4 regions of the Photobacterium minamisatsumaniensis genome follow, and region 1 is predicted to be linked to each of the others. Evidence: predicted binding sites of a transcription regulator. Region 1 holds the regulator's gene; each other region holds the start of a gene.
What was found. Region 1 encodes CRP, which controls carbon source genes, mostly activating them, when cyclic AMP is high. Its sites were predicted from a motif close to TGTGANNNNNNTCACA; they were not measured.
Positions count from the first base shown of each region.

Region 2: pyrG (CTP synthase) is a predicted target of CRP. The motif match lies at 2,977-2,992, and genes of this name have one in related genera.
Region 3: gltB (glutamate synthase large subunit) is a predicted target of CRP. The motif match lies at 3,194-3,209, and genes of this name have one in related genera.
Region 4: malT (HTH-type transcriptional regulator MalT) is a predicted target of CRP. The motif match lies at 3,893-3,908, and genes of this name have one in related genera.

Region 1 covers NZ_JAKJSI010000014.1:188,492-194,826, reverse strand. The annotation lists gene L4D78_RS07040 (YheU family protein) at 1-64, shown strand, start outside; gene L4D78_RS07035 (phosphoribulokinase) at 194-1,063, shown strand; gene L4D78_RS07030 (OsmC family protein) at 1,118-1,522, opposite strand; gene crp (cAMP-activated global transcriptional regulator CRP) at 1,791-2,423, shown strand; gene L4D78_RS07020 (hypothetical protein) at 2,593-2,808, shown strand; gene L4D78_RS07015 (DUF1338 domain-containing protein) at 2,906-3,709, opposite strand; gene astD (succinylglutamate-semialdehyde dehydrogenase) at 3,762-5,219, opposite strand; gene astA (arginine N-succinyltransferase) at 5,231-6,241, opposite strand.
Region 2 covers NZ_JAKJSI010000013.1:213,460-219,794, forward strand. The annotation lists gene relA (GTP diphosphokinase) at 1-1,984, shown strand, start outside; gene mazG (nucleoside triphosphate pyrophosphohydrolase) at 2,067-2,882, shown strand; gene pyrG (CTP synthase) at 3,076-4,716, shown strand; gene eno (phosphopyruvate hydratase) at 4,797-6,098, shown strand.
Region 3 covers NZ_JAKJSI010000015.1:145,728-152,062, forward strand. The annotation lists gene gltB (glutamate synthase large subunit) at 1-1,594, shown strand, start outside; gene L4D78_RS07765 (glutamate synthase subunit beta) at 1,587-3,059, shown strand; gene gltB (glutamate synthase large subunit) at 3,424-6,335, shown strand, end outside.
Region 4 covers NZ_JAKJSI010000044.1:32,887-39,221, forward strand. The annotation lists gene malQ (4-alpha-glucanotransferase) at 1-1,042, opposite strand, end outside; partial or broken gene L4D78_RS21925 (glycogen/starch/alpha-glucan phosphorylase) at 1,170-3,629, opposite strand; gene malT (HTH-type transcriptional regulator MalT) at 4,121-6,335, shown strand, end outside.

The DNA.
Region 1 (6,335 bases):
TATCGTCTTTTCTGAGTTGCATGAATCTGTCGATATCAAATTACGCCGCCATATGGGGGAATAAGCCCCCTACTGCGCTAATTTATACAATTTTGGCGACTGCACTCACGTATCATTTTTGGCCTCCCGACTTGACCTTACCTCACTACCCTGTTAATAACTCTTTCCGTTAATGTTAACGACAGGGTTTGTCATGTCTGCAAAACATCCAATAATTGCAGTAACAGGGTCTTCAGGGGCAGGTACATCCACCACCTCAGAAGCATTTCGTAAAATGTTCAATATGATGGGCATTAATGCTGCCTGGCTGGAAGGTGATAGCTTTCACCGTTTTACTCGCCCAGAAATGGATGTCGAAATTCGAAAAGCCAAAGATCAAGGTCGACATATTAGTTACTTCGGCCCTCAGGCTAACGATTTTCCCCAGCTAGAAACCTTTTTTCGCCAATATGGTGATGATGGAAGCGGCCAATTTCGGCGCTACCTGCATACCTTTGATGAAGCCGTACCTTATAACCAAATGCCCGGTTCATTCACACCATGGCAGGAGTTACCAGAAAACACCGACGTATTGTTCTATGAAGGACTTCATGGCGGTGCTGTTGATGGTGAAACCAATGTCGCTCAGCACGTTGATTTATTGATCGGCATGGTACCAATCGTCAACTTAGAGTGGATTCAAAAGATTGTACGGGATACCCGTGATCGCGGTCATTCACGCGAAGCCGTGATGGAATCAATTGTGCGATCGATGGATGACTATCTCAATTATATTACGCCTCAGTTTTCTCGTACCCATATTAACTTTCAGCGCGTACCAACCGTTGATACTTCAAACCCATTCAGCGCCAAAGCCATTCCAAGCCTAGATGAGAGTTTTGTTGTGATCCGTTTTCGTGGGATCAAAAATGTCGACTTCCCTTATTTGTTATCAATGATCCAAGGATCATTCATGTCACGCCACAATACATTGGTGGTTCCGGGTGGCAAAATGAGCTTTGCCATGGAGCTAATCATGCGCCCGTTGATCCAAAAACTGATCGAAACAGGAAAGATTGGTTAAATAATACAATTCAAGCCCCTTTCAGGGGCTTGGGTCTCTCGCGGCCGTGTCGAATTAAGCGCAGTTCACTTCATAAGAGTGCGTCATTTCAACACCTTCACCAAGCATCAAGCACACCGAGCAATACTTCTCTAGCGAATCAGCAACAATTTTCGCCACTAGCGCTTCATCGAGTTCATGACCTGTAACCACGAAATGTAGGTTTGCTGAGGTAAAAATACGGGGGGCTTGCTCACGGCGCTCAGATGAAATTTGCGCTTCACAACCCGTAATCTTCTGCCCTGCTGATTTCAATCCATCAACCACATCAACCGAGCTACATCCCCCAGCCGCCATCAATACCATTTCCATTGGGCTTGGCGCTTTTTCTCCGCCATTGCCATCCATAACCACACTATGGCCAGAATTTGACTGACCTAAGAAGGTCATATTCTCGACCCATTTCACTCGTGATTGCATTTGTTTTTCCTTACTACTTATAGGGTAATTAGTGACAATATAGCAACTGTGTGATCATGTGCACACTTATGACTACTAAATGACCATTCTCGATAGATCAATATCAAGAAATGCATGCTGAAAAAAGATAAACTTTGAACTAATTATTCACGTGAGCTTGCAGCCCAGCTGTTGACTGAATATCCTAAGCGACGAACACCAAGTATAGGCCCAGCCCTTTTTTGATGGACGTCGTTGTTGGGCAACAAACACAGAGGAAGTTAGTAATATGGTTCCAGGTAAACCTCAAACAGATCCAACTCTAGAGTGGTTTCTTTCGCATTGCCACATTCATAAATACCCGTCAAAGAGTACTTTGATTCATGCGGGTGAAAAAGCTGAAACGCTCTACTACATTGTTAAAGGTTCTGTGGCTGTCCTAATCAAGGATGAAGAAGGCAAGGAAATGATCTTGTCTTACCTAAACCAGGGTGACTTCATCGGTGAGTTAGGCTTGTTCGAAGAAGGCCAAGAGCGTACCGCTTGGGTTCGAGCAAAAACCCCTTGTGAAGTAGCAGAGATTTCTTTCAAGAAATTCCGCCAGCTTATTCAAGTTAACCCTGATATTCTGATGCGTCTGTCTGCTCAAATGGCAAACCGTCTTCAGGTTACAAGCCAGAAAGTAGGTGATCTTGCTTTCCTAGATGTGACTGGCCGTATCGCTCAGACACTTCTAAACCTTGCGAAACAGCCAGATGCGATGACGCACCCTGACGGTATGCAAATCAAGATCACTCGCCAAGAAATTGGCCAGATCGTGGGTTGTTCTCGTGAAACTGTTGGTCGTATTTTGAAAATGCTGGAAGAGCAGAACCTAATCTCTGCTCACGGTAAAACTATCGTGGTATACGGTACACGTTAATTTCGCGTGCCATCATTGATAATAAAAAGCCGCCTCAGGCGGCTTTTTTGATCCGGGAATTCATACCAAAATGGTATTTTTGCCGTATTGCTCACTTTTTCTTTCTTGTATCCTCACCATCAAGTGCTACATTGTGCATATCTGGCGTAAGTGATAATACGTCATTCACATGGATAAAATTGATATGGATCTCGAACGTTTTTCAGCAAATGGCTTTCCTGCAAGCAATACGAGCGTTATTGCCCCCCTTCCCCCAACAGTTGAAATGACAGGCTTTAGCGGGCGTCGGCACTATTTTGAACAACAAACGACTTCGCCATACCATAAAGGGCAACTTGCTAAGCATGAATTTGGGATCACACCACTTGATAGCCAGTGCCATTAGTCTACCCCAAACACGTTTGACTCTTATCGCACACGATAAACCCACCGTATTTCATAACAGTGGGCTATGGGGTTAATCTCTTTTCACGCCAGAGAATTTAGCCTTTCTTCGCGTGGGTGCTTTCAAAAATTTTATCCGCTGACGCTTCAACAAAGCCACGATATAACTCACCGTCTGGTGTAGCATAGCGCTTAGCAAATTCGTAAAATCCCCCCGCGATACTAAACACACCATCGGTAAAGCCAACATCAACAGTATCGGCAATCGTCGCTGATTGCTCTAGCATTACCTCTGGGCTACCTTTCACATCGCCCCCAGATTCATTAATCGAAAAGCCGTTATGGCGCAGTAAATGATTAACCTCTTCGACCTCGGTAAATTGCTCGAGCTGATTAATATTGACCGTAAAATGGTTGGCACCAAAACCGTGCGCGGCTAACCACCCTGCGTATTCACTTTCTGCTACCAGCAACTCATAAGTGGCATAGTCGAGGTCCCAACGCCGCCCACCATACAAGAAGGCTGGATCACGCATCGCCGCTTCAGGTACTTGATCGACAAGCTCTCGAACGGTTTGCTGTAGCAACGAGCTAAACTGCCCTACTAGCAATTCACTGATAAAGACTTTCGGTGCATCTGGATTTGGATGTTCAAAGTGCTCAGCATAAAGCTTCTTCGCTTCAAAGTGATACTTACCACAAGGTTTATAACCCAATGCAATAAACGGCGCCGCTAGCCTATCTAGGCCCACTTTAGGTAAATTGAACGTCCGTAACGCAATGTGGTCATTCAGCAACGGCTCATCTTCAGTGAGTAAATCATGCACCTGTGCAGCAGAGGGGCATAAACGCTGAGTATAGTCTTGCCATAAGCCATCAAATAATTGCACAACCCTTTCCATGAATATCACATCCTCTTAGCTGGTCGATAAAACGGAATACCTGAAACATGCTCTACATACGGATCCCTGGTGACAACTGTGCTGGCAATTCAGGTTGATCACCTTCCATTGATGCCATTGGGTACGCACAGTAGTCAGCGGCATAATAAGCACTTGGCCGCAAGTTGCCAGAAGCACCCGGCCCACCAAAAGGGGCATCCCCACTGGCACCCGTCAATTGACGGTTGCGATTCACAATGCCTGCCCGAATATGATCGATAAAATACTGCCATTCATCGTCATCGGTTGAGATCAGCCCTGCAGATAAGCCATAACGGGTATTATTTGCCTTCTCAACGGCTTGTGTTAAACCGTCATAACGCACAACCTGCAACAAGGGGCCAAAATATTCCTCATCCGGTAATTCTGCGATAGTACTCACCTCAATGATCCCAGGAGTAACGATTGCTCCTTGCCCGCGGGTAGCGACCAATAATGCTTCACCGCCAAGACCAATAAGCTGAGACTGGGCTTGGAGAATGTTATCTGCAGCGGCATTAGAGACTTGCGATCCCATAAAAGGGGCTGGCTCATCAAACTGACCACCCACGCGAATAGCCGATGCAAGCTCAACTAAGCGAGTAAGTACACGATCCCCTTTCTCGCCTTTGGGTAAATACAGGCGACGAGCACAAGTACAACGCTGACCCGCGCTAATAAACGCTGACTGAATAATAGTGTAGACAGTGGCATCAAGCTCGCCATAATGCTGAGAAATAACCATCGGATTATTGCCCCCCATTTCAAGTGCGAGCATCTTCTCTGGCTGACCAGCAAACTGGCGGTGCAGGATCTGCCCGGTATTCGCGCTACCCGTAAAGAGTAGGCCATCGATACCGCTGTCACCCGCTAATGCCTCACCCGTTTCACGCGCACCTTGGACCAAATTTATCACCCCATCAGGCAACCCAGCCTGTTGCCAAAGCTTCATGGTTTCTTCTGCAACTTTCGGCGTAAGGTCTGATGGTTTAAACACGATAGTATTACCGGCCAATAACGCAGGCACGATATGCCCATTTGGAAGGTGGCCCGGGAAGTTATACGGCCCAAATACCGCCATGACACCTAAGGGACGGTGACGTAAAATTGCCTGGCTGCCCGCCACGTCTTTTTGTCTTTCGCCAGTACGTTCATGATAAGCCCGCAGTGATATGGCAATTTTTCCCACCATCGCGCCTGCTTCGGTACGCGTTTCCCATAATGGCTTACCGGTTTCTTCGGCAATAACCTTGGCAATCATCTCACTGTTATCTTTTACCAATTCAGCAAAGCGCTCCACAATAGCTTGTCGCTTGGCAAAATCACAATGACGCCATTTTGCCAACGCAGCACGAGCACTACTCACCGCCGACGCGACTTGTCCGCCTGTTGCCGCCTTTCCCTGCCAAATGACCTCTTCGGTAAAAGGATTGAACGATTGCATAACCGCCCCCTCTCCAGCCAGCCATTCACCTGCGATCCATTGAGTCATTGTCGAATTCCTTATTGGGTGATCAGGCGAACTTGATCGCCATGTTGTACTTGAAGGGCTTGTGCCATTTCAGCAGAGATAACGGCGGTGTCGCCCTTAATACCAACTTTACCGGTCACTGCACGAAACTGACTGAAAGATGTATTACTCACAATACAATCCTGACTTTTCGCAGGCAGGCCCACTTCCACGTAACACGATTTTGAATGACGAACCGATTCAATGTTTCTGATGTCACACTCAACTGTCGGTCCCGCATCAAAAATGTCGACATAACCACGACAGGTAAACCCTTCTTTCTCAAGTAAGCGTAACGCCGGACGTGTTTTTTCGTGTACTTCACCGATAACAGCCTGGGCTTCTGGGCTCAGTAAGTTAACGTAGATAGGAAGCTTAGGCATTAAATCCGCAATAAAGCCTTTTTTACCGATACCCGTTAAGTAATCCGCAAGGGTAAAGTCGATAGAAAAGAAGTGTTCTTTTAACCATTCCCAAAACGGTGAGTTGCCATCGTCATCGGAGACGCCACGCATTTCGGCAATCACAGTATTATCAAACCGCTGAGGGTGCTCTGCCATCATCAGGAAACGACATTTAGACAATAGGCGGCCATTGGCTCCCTCTCGCCATTCAGGCCGCAGAAAGAGCGTACAGAGCTCACTCACTCCAGTGTAGTCATTACCAAATGTCAGTACTTTTACCGCATTATGAACGTTCAAACGTCGAGAAGAATGCACCACCGTGCTGAGATGGTAAGTATAGAAAGGGTTATCAAGGCCAATTGCCGCCTCTATCGCCGTCGTCCCTGCAATTTCTCCAGTCTTGGTATCTTCTGCAACCATCAGATACCCCTCAGAGCCAGCTCGGCTCACTGCCTTGGCAAAGCTTTCTTCCGAATGCTTGATCCGATTCGTTAATATCTCTTCATTAACCGGCAAAGAAGTAAAGCCATGCCCGGACTCTTCGGCACACTGCATAAGCGCCGGTAGGTCGGCAGCCTTAATAGGACGTATAACCAGCATCGAATTCCCTCCTGATGCAGGTTGCAGCAAAGCACTGCAACCCTAAATGTCTGATTCTGACCTCGGTCAGAAGCAGCAGTCAGGCTCCTGCCAA
Region 2 (6,335 bases), on a different contig from region 1:
GCTAGAGGCTGGGGTCTACCAACCAGAGCAGCTAAAAGAAGATTATAACGGCACGATTTTACAGATGGTCGAAGGCGTTTCTCAAATGGCCGCAATTGGTCAGTTGAACGCCACGACTGAAGGTGCAGAACAGTCTGCTCAGGTGGATAATATCCGCCGTATGTTATTGTCGATGGTTGATGATTTCCGCTGTGTGGTGATCAAGCTTGCCGAGCGGATTTGCAATCTACGAGAAGTCAAAGATGAGCCCGATGCAGTGCGCCGTGCGGCTGCAAAAGAGTGTGCGAATATCTATGCGCCGTTGGCTAACCGGCTTGGCATTGGTCAGCTGAAGTGGGAAATTGAAGATTACGCTTTTCGCTATAACCACTCTGATACATACAAACAAATCGCCAAACAATTGTCTGAGCGTCGAATCGACCGTGAGCACTATATCGATCACTTCGTGACAGACTTGGCAGATTCGATGAAGGCATCGCACATCAAAGCCGAAGTGCACGGTCGACCTAAGCATATTTATAGCATTTGGCGAAAAATGCAGAAGAAAAGCTTAGAGTTTGACGAGCTATTCGATGTGCGTGCAGTGCGTATTATTGCTGATCAGCTACAAGATTGTTATGCAGCTTTAGGTGTTGTGCATACTAAATACCGTCATCTTCCAAAAGAATTTGATGATTATGTCGCGAACCCAAAACCGAATGGCTACCAATCAATCCATACTGTCGTATTAGGGCCGGAAGGGCGTACGATTGAAATTCAGATCCGTACTAAGCAAATGCATGAAGAGTCTGAGTTAGGTGTGGCTGCGCACTGGAAATATAAAGAAGGTGCATCGTCGAGTGGGGCAAAATCATCGTATGATGAGAAGATAAACTGGCTACGTAAACTACTGGCTTGGCAGGAAGAAATGTCGGATTCTGGCGAAATGCTCGATGAGCTTCGTAGTCAGGTGTTTGATGATCGCGTCTATGCATTTACCCCGAAAGGGGATGTTGTCGATTTACCTTTAAATGCCACCCCTCTCGATTTTGCTTACCATATTCACTCTGAAGTTGGGCACCGCTGTATCGGTGCCAAAGTTGAAGGCCGTATCGTGCCATTTACTTACCACTTACAGATGGGTGAGCAAGTTGAAATCATCACTCAGAAAGAAGCCAATCCATCCCGCGATTGGTTAAACCCTAATTTAGGCTTTGTGACTTCTGGTCGAGCAAGAGCCAAAGTTCATGCATGGTTCCGTAAGCAAGCCCATGATAAAAACATGGTGGCAGGACGTGAAATTTTAGAGCTTGAACTGAATAAAATCGGCGCCAAGTTGAAAGATGCAGAAGTGTATGCACTAAAGCGCTTCAATGCTAAAAATTTAGATGAGTTATTTGTTGGTATTGGTAGTGGTGATTTACGTATTAACCAAGTGGTTAATCACATTAATACCATAATGAATAAGCCAACAGCGGAAGAGGAAGACCAGCAGTTACTGGATAAACTGACTGAAGCTAGCACCAAAATTAGTACCAGTGCGAAAAAACCTCAGCGTGATGCTGTTGTTGTTGAGGGGGTTGATAATTTAATGACGCATTTAGCCCGCTGTTGCCAACCTATTCCTGGTGATGACATTGTGGGTTTTGTTACCCAAGGTCGTGGTATTTCGGTTCACCGTAATGACTGTGAGCAATTGGAAGAATTACGCCATGTTGCTGCCGAAAGGATCATCGACACGGTGTGGGGTGGTGGTTTTGTGGGCAATTACAACATCACGGTACGCGTCAAGGCCTCTGAGCGAAATGGCCTGATCAAAGAGCTGACCAGTACGCTGGCCAATGAAAAAGTAAAAGTAGCGGGAATGAAGAGCCGAATTGACTATAAAAAACAAATGTCGATTATGGACTTTGAGTTAGAGCTCACTGATTTAGAAGTGCTGAGTAAAGTACTTAAGCGCATTGAACAGGTGAGGGACGTGGCAGAAGCCAAACGCCTGCACTAAGGTTAAGCATCAATTTATGAATAAACGGGGAGCCTAGGCGACCCGTTTTTTTTACTCCTAATTTAAAAAAGATATCATCACTATGAACAATGCTCCCCAACCTGCGATTGACCAGCTCCTGACTATAATGGCCACATTACGCGACCCAGAACGAGGCTGTCCATGGGATCGTAAACAGAGCTTTGCCTCGATTGTGCCGCATACGCTTGAAGAAGCCTATGAAGTTGCTGACGCGATTGATCAGCAAAATTGGGACGATGTGAGAGAAGAACTGGGTGATTTATTGTTTCAAATTATTTTTTATTGCCAGCTAGGCAAAGAGCAGGGGCTGTTTGATTTTGATGATGTAGTGAATGGTTTGAATGAAAAGCTGACCCGTCGCCACCCCCATGTTTTTGGTGACAGTCAGGCTAGTAGCGAGGCTGAAATCAGCGCTAATTGGGAGGCTGAAAAGGCCAAAGAACGTGAGGGAAAAGCCCAAGATAGCAGTGTGCTTGCCAATATCCCCCTTGCTATGCCCGCATTGGTACGAGCAGATAAAATTCAAAAACGTTGTGCTAAACATGGTTTTGATTGGGATACGCTTGGGCCTGTGGTTGATAAAGTACGCGAAGAAATTGACGAAGTGTTGGAAGAAGTCATCCAAGTGTCACCTGAACAAGGCAGAATCGAAGAAGAAATGGGCGACTTACTGTTTGCAGTTGCCAACTTTAGCCGTCACCTTAGTGTGAAACCTGAGATGGCATTGCAAGGTGCGAATAAAAAATTTGAGCGCCGCTTTCGCGAAGTTGAAAAAACTGTGCTAGAACAAGGGATGCGCCTCGACGACTGCACATTAGAGCAATTAGATGGAATTTGGGACGATGTAAAACTGAGGGAAAAGAAAAGTGCAGATTAACAAGATAAAATGTCATTGCTTGGTTAGTAATAATACTGTTGATAGTCATCTAGTTGAGCTGAATTGATTTGAGACAAAAAAAAACCAAACCGACTGTGATAGTTTTCACGTTGTGGCAATAAAGTGTGTCTGGTATACTAATTTCCCGTCCAGATACTTTTTATATCCTCTATACCAATCTTCCAGGTAAAACATGACGACGAATTACATTTTTGTTACGGGCGGGGTTGTATCCTCACTAGGTAAAGGTATTGCTGCAGCGTCGCTGGCAGCCATTCTAGAAGCGCGTGGTCTTAACGTGACCATGATGAAACTAGACCCTTACATCAACGTTGACCCAGGCACAATGAGCCCGATTCAGCATGGTGAAGTATTCGTTACGGAAGACGGTGCAGAGACTGACCTTGATTTAGGTCACTATGAGCGTTTCATCCGCACCAAAATGACTAAGCGCAATAACTTTACAGCAGGCCGTGTATACGCGGACGTGCTTCGTAAAGAGCGTCGCGGTGACTACCTTGGTGCCACTATTCAGGTTATTCCACACATCACTAACGCAATCAAAGAGCGCGTTATTGCTGGTGCTGAAGGCCATGATGTCGCTATTGTTGAAGTTGGCGGAACGGTAGGTGATATCGAATCACTACCATTCATGGAAGCAATCCGTCAGCTAGCTGTTGAGCTAGGCCGTGAGCGTGCAATGTTTATGCACCTAACACTTGTTCCTTACCTAGCCGCTGCTGGTGAAGTGAAAACGAAGCCAACACAGCACTCTGTGAAAGAACTACTTTCTATCGGTATTCAGCCTGACATCCTTGTATGTCGTTCTGACCGTAATATTCCTGCTAACGAGCGTGCGAAAATCGCATTGTTCTGTAATGTTCAGGAAAAAGCCGTTATTTCAATGAAAGACGTAGATTCTATCTACAAGATCCCACAGCTAATTAAAGCTCAGGGCCTTGATGATCTTGTTTGTCAACGCTTTGGCATTACAGCGCCTGACGCTGATTTGGCTGAGTGGGAACAAGTAATCTACGAAGAAGCAAACCCAACAGCCGAAGTAGTTATCGGTATGGTTGGTAAGTACATCGAACTGCCAGATGCTTATAAGTCAGTAAACGAAGCATTGAAGCACGCAGGCCTAAAAAACCGTCTGTCTGTGAAAATTAAGTATGTTGACTCTCAGGATGTTGAATCTAAAGGTGAAGAAGCACTTCAAGGCCTTGATGCAATCCTAGTTCCTGGTGGTTTCGGCGGCCGTGGTGTTGAAGGTAAGATCCTGACTGCACAATACGCTCGTGAAAACAAAATTCCTTACCTAGGTATTTGTCTAGGTATGCAGGTGGCACTGATTGAATTTGCACGTAATGTTGCAGGTTTAGCTGATGCACACTCTTCAGAGTTTAACGCTGAAACTAAGCACCCAGTTGTCGGTTTGATCACTGAGTGGGTTGATGGCGAAGGTAACGTTGAAGAGCGTACTGAAAAATCAGATTTAGGCGGCACAATGCGTCTAGGTTCTCAGCTATGTCACTTGGCTGATGGTTCTAAAGCGCGTGAATTATACGGTAAGCCAACGATTCATGAGCGTCACCGTCACCGTTATGAAGTAAACAACAACCTACTTCCTCAATTAGAGAAAGCAGGTCTGAAAATTTCTGGTCTATCAGCAGATAAGAAATTGGTGGAAATTATCGAGATCCCTAACCACCCATGGTTTGTGGCAGCTCAGTTCCACCCAGAGTTCACCTCGACACCTCGCGATGGTCACCCTTTATTTGAAGGTTTCGTGAAGGCTGCTGGCATCAACCAGCGCGGTGAGCTTAATAAGTAAGGATTACGGATAGCTGTAGCAGTGATGGCTGCAGCTATTTTTTTAGCTTTTAATTTCAAGATAAAGCAAGAGGAAACACAATGTCTAAGATCGTTAAAGTTCTAGGTCGTGAAATCATTGATTCACGTGGTAACCCAACTGTAGAAGCTGAAGTTCACCTAGAAGGCGGTTTCGTAGGTATGGCTGCTGCTCCATCTGGTGCATCAACTGGTTCTCGTGAAGCTCTTGAGCTACGCGACGGTGACAAATCTCGTTTCCTAGGTAAAGGTGTTCTTAAAGCTGTTGAAGCTGTGAACGGTCCAATTGCAGAAGCGCTTGTAGGTCAAGACGCTAAAGCTCAAGCAGACATCGATCAGATCATGCTTGACCTAGATGGCACTGAAAACAAATCTAACTTCGGTGCAAACGCAATCCTAGCTGTATCTCTAGCGAACGCTAAAGCTGCTGCAGCGGCTAAAGGCATGCCTTTATACGAGCACATTGCTGAGCTAAACGGTACTGCTGGTCAGTTCTCTATGCCTCTACCAATGATGAACATCATCAACGGTGGCGAGCACGCTGATAACAACGTTGATATCCAAGAGTTCATGATTCAGCCAGTTGGCGCTAAAACGCTTAAAGAAGCTCTACGCATCGGTGCTGAAGTATTCCACAACCTAGCTAAAGTACTTAAGGCGAAAGGCCTAAGCACTGCAGTTGGCGACGAAGGTGGTTTCGCTCCTAACCTTGAGTCTAACGCTGCTGCACTAGCTGCAATCAAAGACGCTGTAGAAGCGGCTGGCTACGAGCTAGGCAAAGACGTTACTCTAGCAATGGACTGTGCTGCATCTGAGTTTTACGACAAAGAAGCTGGCAACTACAACATGAAAGGCGAAGGCAAAATCTTCACTTCTGAAGAGTTTAACTTCTACCTACAAGACCTTGCTAACCAGTACCCAATCGTATCTATCGAAGACGGTCTTGACGAATCAGATTGGGCTGGCTTCAAGCACCAAACTGAACTTCTAGGCGACAAGCTTCAAATCGTTGGTGACGATCTATTCGTTACAAACACGAAGATTCTTGCTGAAGGTATCGAGAAAGGCGTTGCTAACTCTATCCTTATCAAGTTCAACCAAATCGGTTCTCTAACTGAGACTCTAGCTGCAATCAAGATGGCTAAAGACGCTGGCTACACTGCAGTTATCTCTCACCGTTCTGGCGAAACTGAAGATGCAACTATCGCTGATCTAGCGGTAGGTACAGCTGCAGGTCAAATCAAAACTGGTTCTATGAGCCGTTCTGACCGTGTTGCTAAGTACAACCAACTAATCCGTATCGAAGAAGCTCTAGGTTCTAAAGCTCCTTACAACGGTCTTAAAGAAGTTAAAGGCCAAGCTTAATTTTAGCTTGCTAGTAGGTTTACCTACAGACTTTCAGAGCCGCCTCATTTGAGGCGGCTTTTTTATATGCCAAGATCATGCGTGATTGTTATCGGCATAGGATTGTCAAATTACAGTAAAGCTTGATAACTAAGTGCTCAGTTACCCGATAGCTTGCAATAAGGTGCTAGTCTCGCACAGCGCTTTATGGGATTATTACAGGCTAAGTGTTTCTTGGTTGGTCATATTAACTAAATG
Region 3 (6,335 bases), on a different contig from region 1:
TGCAACGCGTCACTCCACTCCTGGAGTCGGCCTAATTTCACCACCACCACACCACGATATCTATTCAATCGAAGATTTGGCACAGCTGATCTACGATCTGAAAAATGCCAATCGTGCAGGTCGAGTCAACGTTAAGTTAGTATCAGAAGCTGGGGTCGGTACGATTGCCTCTGGTGTTGCAAAAGCCAAAGCCGACGTCGTATTGATCGCGGGCTTTGATGGCGGCACAGGCGCATCACCAATGTCATCTATCCGTCACACGGGACTACCGTGGGAACTAGGGTTGGCAGAAACGCACCAAACCCTACTGAAGAACGGCTTACGTAACCGTATCGTTGTTCAAACCGATGGTCAGATGAAAACACCACGAGATCTTGCAGTTGCAACACTACTAGGTGCTGAAGAATGGGGTGTGGCCACTGCTGCCTTGGTTGTGGAAGGTTGTATCATGATGCGTAAGTGTCATAAAAACACCTGCCCAGTGGGCATCGCGACTCAAAATAAGAGCCTCCGTGAGCGCTTTGATGGTCGTGTAGAAGATGTTGTTACCTTCTTCCAATACATGGCTGAAGGCCTGCGTGAAATCATGGCAGAACTTGGTTTCCGTAGTATTGAAGAGATGGTTGGCCAATCGCACAAACTGAAAATCCGCGAAAATATCGGTCACTGGAAATACCAGAACCTCGATCTTAGCCCGGTACTGTTTGTCGAGCCTGCTCGTGAAGAAGATGGTGTTTATAACCAGCGAGAGCAAAACCATAACCTTGAAGACGTGCTTGACCGCAAGTTAATTGAAGTCGCTGCGCCAGCGCTTTACGAAGGTAAATCCGTTGAGGCTGAGTTTGGCATCATCAATACTGACCGTAGTACCGGTACTATGCTGTCGAACGAAATCTCAAAAATATACAAAGATAAAGGCTTACCACAACCAATGAACGTGAAGTTCAAAGGTTCAGCAGGGCAAAGCTTTGGTGCCTTCCTTGCGAAAAACGTGACGTTTGAAGTGGAAGGTGATGCGAATGACTACTGGGGTAAAGGCCTATCAGGCGGTACCTTAGTACTCTACCCTGATGCTAAATCTGACATCATTCCAGAAGATAACATCGTCGTCGGTAACGTGTGTTTCTATGGTGCAACGTCGGGTGAATCATTCATTCGCGGTATGGCGGGCGAGCGTTTCTGTGTGCGAAACTCAGGTGCCAAAGTCGTGGTTGAAGGTGTCGGTGATCACGGTTGTGAATACATGACAGGTGGTGCCGCGATTATCCTTGGTCAAACGGGCCGTAACTTCGCTGCCGGTATGAGTGGTGGTGTCGCATACGTTTGGGATCAATTCGAAGACTTTGATACCAAACTAAACCCTGAGCTGGTTGATCTCGACCCTATAGAGCAAGAAGACAAAGAGTTGTTATTTGACATGCTAACCAAGCATGTTGAGCTAACGGGCAGTACTGTGGCAGAAATTTTCCTATCGAACTTTGAAGAAAACCTTCAGAAGATGGTCAAAGTAATGCCAAGGGATTACAAAGCAGTACTACTGAAGCGTAAAGCTGAAGCAGAAAACAAGGAAGAGTTGGAGGCCATCAATGGGTAAGCCTACAGGATTTTTAGAATTTGGTCGTGAACTGCCAAAGAAATTAGACCCTAGCGTTCGTATTCAGGACAACAAGGAATTTGTTCTAAACGAAGAGTTCGGCGATAAGATCAATACGCAGGCCTCACGTTGCATGGATTGTGGTGTACCGTTTTGCCATAACTCGTGCCCAATCGGCAATATCATCCCTGAATTCAACGATGCAGTTTATCGTGACAGCTGGGAAGAAGCATGGAACATATTAAGTTCGACCAATAATTTCCCAGAGTTTACCGGACGTGTATGCCCAGCACCTTGTGAAAGTGGCTGTGTTTTAGGGATTAACCAAGATCCAATCACGATCTGTAATATCGAGAAAACAATTGTTGAGACGGCATACCGTGAAGGCTATGCCAAACCAAAAACACCACGTTCTCGCTCTGGAAAAACCGTGGCGATCATCGGTTCAGGCCCTGCAGGCCTTGCCGCTGCCGAGCAACTAAATAGTGCTGGCCACTGTGTGACAGTATTCGAGCGCGATGAAAAAGTGGGCGGCCTACTACGTTTCGGTATCCCAGACTTTAAATTAGGCATGGATGTTATCGATCGTAAGATCAATTTAATGGCTGATGCCGGCATTAAATTTGAGGTTAACGCGCACATCGGTGTTGATATCAACGCCCAGCAATTACGCCAAGAATTTGATGCCGTATTGCTAACAGGTGGATCAACGGTTCCTCGTAATTTGCCGATTCCTGGACGAGAGCTTAAAGGTGTTCACTATGCCATGGAATTTTTGGCACAAAACAACCGACGAGCCAATGACCTCGACCTAAAAACCGAGGAAATCCACGCCAAAGGTAAGCATGTTGTGGTCATCGGTGGCGGTGATACGGGTTCAGATTGCGTCGGAACGTCTAACCGCCATGGTGCTGCAAGCATTACGCAAGTTGAGATCATGCCGCTCCCACCGGAGCAACGTCCAGCCAACCAACCTTGGCCTTCATATCCGATGATTATGAAGACGTCGACATCGCATGAAGAAGGCTGTGACCGTCACTGGAATATCTTAACCAAAGAGTTCATTGGCGATGAGGCGGGCAACGTAAAAGCCTTGCGCATTGCTGATATTCAATGGGAAGAAGCTAAGCCGGGCGAGCGTCCAAACTTCAACGAAGTCGAGGGTTCAGAGCGAATCATTCCTTGTGATATGGCGTTCTTGGCAATGGGCTTCTTGCACCCAGAGCCTACAGGTGTCCTTGCTCAGCTTGATATCAAACTTGATGAACGTGGCAATGTGGCGACTCAAGGTTTTGCGACTAGTCAAAAAGGCATTTTTGCCGCTGGTGATATGCGTACAGGCCAGTCATTGGTTGTTCGCTGTATCAATGAAGGCCGTGAGTCGGCCCGTGAAGTCGATGCTTTCTTGATGGGTAACTCTAACCTAGAAGCAAAAGCGGATTCATTGATGTTATCAAACGCTTAACCTTGCTGTAGTTGAATACTTCAGTGTTCAACCATAAAGGCTAAAAAATAAAACCGACTCTTATGAGTCGGTTTTTTATTCTGTATAAGCCCTCCCCTTTATATTTACTCCCTTCTTTAAGCTGATACGCCGAATGAGATCTCACTCACGAGATAGAATGTGAACTACTCGCTGAAAGTTTGACCTTTTTGTAAATAGTCGTTAACTTGAAAAGTCGCTGGAAGCACATAAATACCTATAGTCGTACCCGACGAGCACAAAATAAAGTCAAAGGAAACAGTGCTGAGGTAAGTTCTCGATGATAAGGACAGTCATCAATATGCAGTAATACTGCTTGTTCAGGCAGAAGCAAGGGAGAGTTGCAATGACACTGTATGACCCAATGCTAGATAAAGACAACTGTGGTTTTGGGCTTATCGCCCATATCGAAGGAGATACCAGTCACAAACTGGTTCGCACCGCCATTTCGGCCCTAGATCGCATGACCCACCGCGGTGGTATTGCGGCCGATGGTAAAACCGGAGACGGTTGCGGTTTATTGATGAAAAAGCCTGATAGCTTCTATCGTATTGTCGCCGAAGAAAAAGGCTGGAAACTATCACGAGAATTTGCGCTGGGGATGATTTTTTTCAGCCAAGACCCGGTCTTAGCGGAACAAGCTCGTACCATCATCAATGAAGAATTAGCTAAAGAAACTCTATCTCTGGTCGGTTGGCGCGAAGTTCCGATCAACCCGCAAGTTCTTGGTCCAATCGCCAACGAAACCTTACCGAATATCGAACAGGCTTTTATCAACGCCCCTGCAGGTTGGAAGCCCCGCGATATTGATCGTCGCCTCTATGTTGCGCGCCGCCGTATTGAAAAACGCATTACCCAAGACCCTGACTTTTACATTTGCAGCCTATCAACTCAAGTTACTGTTTATAAAGGGCTATGCATGCCAGCCGACTTACCTCGATTCTACTTAGATCTTGGGGATATTCGGCTTGAATCATCTATTTGTCTGTTCCACCAGCGATTCTCCACAAATACTCAACCACGCTGGCCACTCGCTCAACCATTTCGTTACCTTGCTCATAATGGTGAAATCAATACCATCGCTGGTAACCGTCAATGGGCGCGCGCACGGGCTTATAAATTTGCTTCCCCGTTACTGCCTGATCTGCAAACAGCCGCACCGTTTGTCAATGAAACGGGCTCCGACTCATCTAGCCTCGATAATATGCTAGAGCTATTCCTGTCTGGTGGCATGGATCTGTTTCGTGCTATGCGCATGCTGGTGCCACCAGCATGGCAAAACCACCCCGATATGGATCCGGAGTTACGGGCCTTTTATGATTTTAACTCCATGCACATGGAACCATGGGATGGACCCGCTGGTATCGTCATGTCTGATGGTCGTTACGCCGCCTGCAGTCTCGATCGCAACGGCCTTCGACCTGCTCGCTATGTGATCACTAAAGATAAACTGATCACATTAGCCTCCGAGGTTGGGATCTGGGATTACACGCCAGATGAAGTCGCAGAGAAAGGCCGCGTAGGCCCCGGTGAACTGCTGGTCATTGACACAAAATTTGGCAAAACATGGCACTCAAAAGATATTGATCATGAGCTGATGAGCCGCCATACCTATAAAGATTGGATGGATAGTCACGTTAAGCGCCTCATCCCATTTGAAGATTTAGGTGATGAACAGGTCGGGAGTCGTTCCCTTGATGATCATGATCTCAATACCTATCAAAAACTCTTCGGTGTCAATCGCGAAGAGCTGGATCAAGTACTGCGTGTTATTGGCGAAAACGGCCAAGAGGCAACGGGCTCTATGGGTGATGACGCGCCGATGGCGGTTTTATCTTCCAAAGAACGTGCCATTACCGACTACTTCAGACAAATGTTTGCTCAGGTCACCAACCCACCCATTGATCCGCTACGCGAAAAACATGTCATGTCACTGGCAACCTGTATTGGCCGAGAGATGAACGTCTTCTGCGAAACCGATGGACATGCGTATCGGGTGGCGTTTGGCTCTCCGGTTTTACTTTACTCCGATCTCGTTCAATTGCTTGAGCTCGATAATCAGCACTACCGAAATAGCATTATCGATATCAATTTTGATCCGACAGAAAAAGATCTCCAGCAAGCCATTATTGATGTTTGTAACCAAGCTGAACGGCTCGTGCAAAACGGCACCGTGTTGCTGGTTCTGTCAGATCGTGGCATCAACCCTGAGAAACTACCGATCCCGGCGGCAATGGCAGTTGGAGCGGTGCAAAATCGCTTGATCGAGAAAAACCTGCGCTGTGATGCCAACATTGTGATTGAAACCGCCACCGCGCGAGATCCCCACCAGTTTGCCGTTTTACTAGGCTTTGGTGCCACCGCCGTTTATCCCTACCTCGCGTATGAATCACTCGGCAAGCTCATCGACAACGGTGCGATTTCTAAACCTTATCGCGAAATCATGGTGAACTACCGCAATGGGATCAACAAAGGACTGTTTAAAATCATGTCCAAAATGGGGATCTCAACCATTGCCTCCTATCGCTGCTCGATGCTATTTGAAGCCATTGGCTTAAATGACGAAGTGATCGAACTCTGCTTCAAAGGTGTCTCTAGCCGGATCCAAGGCGCTGATTTCTCTGATTTCCAGCAAGATTTATTCAATTTGAATCGCCGAGCTTGGCTCAAGCGCAAGCCGATTGAGCATGGTGGATTACTCAAATATGTACATGGTGGCGAGTTCCATGCCTATAACCCCGATGTAGTTAGTACCTTGCAACAAGCCGTAAAATCCGGCGATTACCAAGATTATCTAGCCTTTGCCAACCAAGTGAATGAACGCCCAATTGCTGCCATTCGGGATCTTCTTGCGCTGAAACATGCAGATAATCCGATTAACATCAAACAAGTAGAAGCCGCTACAGAATTATATAAACGCTTCGACTCTGCGGCGATGTCAATTGGTGCACTCAGTCCTGAAGCTCATGAAGCGCTCGCCATTGCAATGAACCGACTTGGCGGCTTCTCTAATTCCGGTGAGGGCGGTGAAGATCCTCGACGTTTTAACAGCGAGCGTAATTCACGGATCAAACAAGTCGCATCAGGACGGTTCGGCGTGACGCCACACTACCTCGTGAATGCCGATGTACTGCAAATTAAAGTGGCCCAAGGGGCTAAACCCGGTGAAGGCGGCCAGCTTCCAGGTCACAAAGTTACGACGGAAATCGCGAAACTACGCTATGCCGTCCCCGGTGTAACGCTCATTTCTCCCCCGCC
Region 4 (6,335 bases), on a different contig from region 1:
AGCCCCAAGTATTGTCATCTTGTTTTTTCAGTTCGGCATGCAGCGCATCGAATGCAGCTTGATGAAGCAGGCTTTCGCCACCCTCTTCAACAAAGTGTTGGAACTGCTGAGCACGTACTGAATTTTTTGATAAATGGCGCTCACTGAATGTTGAGAACAATAGCGGTAATACTGCCATTTTCAGACAAGACACTTCACTGTAGTTCACCCAATTAGCATCACGCGCATCACTCAAACGTTGCTGAAACTCAGGGCTACCCACAAGTTGTTGGGCTTCATCACATTGAGCAAACTCACTGACCGAGCTTACATCAATGTACATCAGGTTTAACCAACGACGCGATGAAGGGCTATATGGGCTTGCACCTTCAGGGTTAGCTGGGAATAAAGAGTGGATAGGGTTAAGACCCACAAAGTCGCCACCACGAGCAGCAACATCGGCAACCAATTGTTTTAGATCACCAAAATCACCGATACCCCAGTTATGGTTCGTACGGATTGAATAAAGTTGAACGCTTGTGCCCCACACTTTCTTATCATTAAGCAATGCTTCCTGCTTATAACAAGACACCGGAGTAACAATTAATGTCATTTCAAATGGTGTTTTACGACGTTTACGGAAAACGTCTAACTTGTGGTACCCCAACTCAAGGTCATTTGGCAGAGCAAATAATAAGGTTCCGCCCTCTGCACGGGTGTCTGAAACAAGTTGAGATTGAAGCCAACCTTCTAGTACTTCTCCTTGTTCGGTTTCTAAACGCCAGCTAAAGTCACTAATACGTGCACTTTGACCAAGGTGCATTTCAATATGCATTGCTTCGCCGCTACGAATAACTTTAACTGGTGCCAAGACATCTGGACGCTGCTTTTTATTCGCTGACTCTAGCAGGGTTTCATCATTTTTTGTGTCGTAACCTAGCGCCTTTAATAGGTAACGAATGGTATCGCTTTCAACGTTAGCATCGTCGCCCCAAGCACTTACATAACTATCGGCAATACCAGCCATGTCAGCAACTTGTTTTAATACTTGATTATCTTTCATCGTTCTCTCCGATAGCAGCCTTTCAGCTGCTACGATGTTAGGGTATTGCTGATATCCGTTTAGAGGTGATACCAACCTGAAGTGAGCCAGCCAATTCAGGTTGGTACTCATACGCTTTAAGTGTTAATTAACGCTTTACTGGCTCTAGCTTCCAGATGTTATTGGCGTAGTCACGAATACTACGGTCTGAACTGAATTTGCTCATTAATGCTGTATTTAGAATTGCTTTCCGTGCCCATGTTTTCTGGTCACGTTATTCAGCATCAATTTTCTCTTGTGTTTTCACGTAATCTGCAAAGTCAGCCAGTACTAAGTATGGGTCGCCGCCGTCTAACAGGTTATGGCGAATAGCAGCCAATTGACCTGGTTTACCTGGGGTAAACTCATCCGTTTCCAATAAATCCATCGCTGCGCGCAGTAAGCTATCAGCATGGTAATAACGGTAAGGGTCGTAGCCCTCTTCTTTTAGTTTTTGTACTTCATCAACCAGTAGGCCAAAGATGAAGATATTTTCGTCACCCACTTCTTCACGCATTTCAACGTTCGCACCATCCATCGTACCGACAGTTAATGCACCGTTCATTGCGAACTTCATGTTACCTGTACCCGATGCTTCTTTACCTGCAGTTGATATTTGCTCTGATACATCAGCGGCAGGGAATAGAATTTCAGCAAGACTTACGCGGTAATCAGGAATGAATACAACTTTTAGCTTGCCGCCTAAACGCGGGTCGTCATTCACTTTCTCTGCAACTTTGTTAATTGCGAAGATAATGTCTTTTGCCAATGCATAACCTGGTGCTGCTTTCGCACCAAAGAAGAATACACGTGGGTGCATGTCGAACGTTGGGTCGTTCAGAAGACGGTGGTAAAGTGCCAGGATATTAAGCAAGTTAAGGTGCTGACGCTTGTACTCGTGTAGGCGTTTAATTTGGATATCAAAGATCGCATCAGTATCAAGTTCAATACCCATGTTTTCTTCAACCCAATCAGCTAAACGCTGCTTGTTCTCTTTCTTCACTGCCATGTAACGTTTTTGGAACGCTGCATCGTCAGCAAATTTCTCTAGCCCAGCAATTTTTTCAAGTTTCGCAGGCCAATCGTTACCCACTTTCTCGCTAATTAACGCAGAAAGACCTGGGTTACAATATTTGATCCAGCGACGTGGCGTTACGCCGTTAGTCACGTTTTGAAGGCGACCAGGGAATAGCTCATTAAACTCAGGGAACAGATCGCGCTTAACCAACTCTGAGTGTAATGCTGCTACACCGTTAACGGCATAAGTACTGACTACACACAAGTTAGCCATGCGAACCATACGCTGTGGGCCTTCTTGAATGATAGAAAGCTTGCGCTTCACTTCATTGTTGCTCGGCCAAGTTGCCTCAACCTGCTTCATGAAGCGGTGGTTTATTTCAAAGATAATTTCCATATGACGAGGAAGCATTTGTTGAATAAGTGCTTCACTCCACGTTTCTAGTGCCTCAGGCAATAGTGTGTGGTTTGTATAGGCAAATGTCTTCGACGAAATAGCCCAAGCAGCGTCCCAACCTAATTTGTATTCATCAATCAGAATACGCAATAGCTCTGGAATCGCGATAGTTGGGTGAGTATCGTTAAGCTGAATTGTCTCAAGCTGAGACAGCTCTTCAATTTTGTTACCAGCAGCGAAGTGGCGACGTAGAATATCACCAATTGAACATGCACAATGGAAGTACTGCTGCATTAGACGCAGTGCTTTACCTTGGTCATGGTTATCATTTGGGTACAATACTTTTGTAACGTTACCCGCTTCTAAAGCTGAATATTGTGCACCTACATAGTCGCCATCATTGAAGCGGGCTAGGTTAAATGGTGCATTTGAACGGCATTCCCAAAGACGCAGTGGGTAAACACTGTCGTTATCGTAACCAACGATTGGGAGATCCCAAGCAATACCTTCAACGCTCATTGCAGGAACCCAACGGCGACATTCAACACCATTTTCGTCTGTGTAAGCTTCAACATGGCCGTAAAGGCTAACTTCTTGTGTTAATTCAGGGCGAATAACTTCCCAAGGGTAACCTTCAATACCACGCCATGCATCTGGTGCTTCAACCTGACGACCATCTTCAAATGACTGGCGGAATAAACCGTATTCATAGTGAAGGCCGTAACCGACAGCTGGGTATTCTTGTGCCGCTAACGAATCCATGAAACATGCGGCTAAGCGGCCTAAACCACCATTGCCTAGTGCAGGGTCACGTTCTTCTTCAAGTAAGTCAGTTAAGTTCTGACCCATCTCTTCCATTGCTGATGAAACATTTTCATAAAGGCCCATGCTGATTAGGTTGTTACCTGTCAGACGGCCAATTAAGAATTCAAGAGACAGATAATTAACACTGCGGGCTTTTTCTTCAGCCAACTTCTGCTCAGTCGCTAATAGATTACCTGTGCTAATTTCTGCTAACGCACGACCCATTGCCATATACCAGCTACGTGGTGTCGCCGTTTCAGTTGTGTTTGCGTAAGTTGCACTTAAATGCTTCTCTACAGATGCTTTAAATGCTGCTTTATCAAATTGTTGTGCCTGACCATTTTTTGACATGGTTCAATCTCTCTCTAGGATTATTTCCAACTGGGGACTATGTTGCCTTTATTTATAGGCTAAAACATCCTCCTGACAAATGGAGGAGGAGGGAGGAGGATTAAGGGCGTAGCTACGCCTCTCCCCCCCTTTCTGTGACCATCAGCAAAGAATCGGGGTGTAGAAGCACACAACGACAACATCAAATGCAATCTGATTCACACTTTATGGCTCTAATTTCATGTGCAATTGCAGGCTTAAATYTTTATGAAAGATCTTATATATGTGATCAAACTCATAAATATAGGGATGAGAGAGTAAGAATTGCTGATTTAAACATTTTGAAATGTAAAGTTATGGAGCAGATCAAATGCTGTGTAATGATTTTCATGCAAGATAATCATTACTTGATAGCATAATAGCTCTACTAAAAACGTGATGCCGACTTAGTGGCAAACGATTAAAAACAACAGAGCAAAATCGACTAAACCTTACAATAAGATAGCTAGATTATGTGGATACCATCTAAACTAACTCGCCCAGCACGCCTTCATAACGCGATTATTCGTCCGCGATTGCTGGAAACTCTTGATCAGGCTCCTTTCTATCGCCTTGTGCTATTCCGCTCCCCAGCAGGTTTCGGTAAAACCACAATGGCAGCGCAATGGTTGAACGAGCACCCACATACGGGCTGGTTCAACATTGATGAAAATGATAACGATACATTCCGTTTTGCTAATTACTTATTACAGTCAATTAACAAAGCAACGAACAACACTTGTCCAAAAACACAGGCAATGGCTGAAAGACGCCAATTTGCCTGCCTATCGACTCTATTTAGTGAACTTTTTAGCGAGTTAAGCGAATATCACGAACAAACCTATCTCGTTTTAGACGACTATCATGTTATCAATAACGACGATATTCATGATGGTTTGCGTTTTTTCTTAAAAAATATGCCAGACAACATCACATTGGTTGTCACCAGTCGGACACTACCGCCACTTGGCACTGCAAACCTGCGAATTCGTGATCTTCTCATCGAAGTTGATAACGATCGCCTCGCTTTCGACGAAGAAGAAACTGAACGTTTCTTCAGCAAACGGGTTAATGAAAGCATAGAAACATCGGTACTGCGTAATCTTCACCAACAAGTTGAAGGTTGGCCTTCTGCATTACAGCTTATTGCGCTTCATGCCCAGCAAAGACCAAACACGCTGGTTGAATCAGCTGAATCGATGGCTAACTTTAACCGTGGCCACTTATGGGATTACCTTGCGGAAGAAGTGTTCGACCAGCTTGATCGCGAGACACAGCAATTCCTGTTACAGTGCTCCGTGCTTGATATTTTCAATGCCCAGTTGGTGGCAGAGCTAACTGGCCGAAGTGACGCACTCGCCATGCTCGAATCATTGAACCGCTTCGGTTTATTCTTAAACACCTTGGAAGGTGATAATAACTGGTACCGTTTCCATAACTTGTTTGCCGAATTCCTTCGTCACCAACGTTATTCACAAATTCCACAGCAGCGTGGTGAACTTCACGCCCTTGCAGCACGAGCATGGCTCAAGCAAGATTCACCGCAACAGGCATTACTTCATGCTCAAAAGTGTGAAAATGAAGCTCTGATCATTGAGATCTTGACTGATCACGGATGGGGAATGTACCACCATGGCGAAATCAAGTTGCTTGAAGATTGTCTGGCTTCACTCAAAAATGAACAGTTAATCAGCCATCCTCGCTTAGGATTATTGCGCATGTGGCTAGCTCAAAGCCAACATCGCTACAATGATATTGGTGATATGATCGCTGCCGCAGAAGACGCGATGCTCTGCCGTGATATCGTATTAGATGATGCGATACAAGGTGAATTCAATGCACTTCGCGCGCAAGTAGCCATAAACCAAAGTAAACCCGAAGAGGCGCTGACTTTATCAGAGCAAGCACTTGGGCAACTACCATCAACAACATACCGTAGCCGTATTGTTGCAACCTCGGTTGTGGGTGAAGTACACCATTGCCTAGGAAACCTAAGCCGTGCTTTACCTATGATGCAACAAACTGAAAAAATGGCGCGTCAATACCATGTTTACCATCAGGCTCTCTGGGCATTACTGCAACAAAGTGAGATTTTACTTGCGCAAGGCTATGTGCAAACCGCTTTCGAAGTATTAGACCAAGCCTTCAAGCTCGTTAAAGAACAGCACTTGCAACAAGTTCCTCTTCATGAATTTCTACTTCGTTTACGTGCCCAAATACTCTGGTGCTGGAACCGTCTAGATGAAGCAGAAGAAGCGGCTTTAAAAAGCCTTGAAGTGCTTGCGCCATACGATGAAACTAAATCACTTCACGCATATTCCATGCTCGCTAGAATCGCGATTACTCGTGGGGAACAAGACAAATCGGCTCGCTACCTCGAACTGTGTAATAGCATGATGGATCGCTCTAGTTACCATATTGACTGGCGTGCAAATACCGATTTAGCCAACCTACTCTACTGGCAAAATACGGGGGATATAGAGAATATCCAACAGTGGCTAGCTCAAGCCGAACAGCCAGAAGCTGCTTGTAACCACTTCCAGCAATTACAATGGCGTAATATTGGTCGAGCTTGTATCAATATGGGTAATTATGAGCGTGCTGAAAGTATTTTTTATATGCTCGAAGAGAGCTGTGTTAAGCATAACTTGATCACAGACAAGAACCGCAACCTTGTGGTAAAAGCAA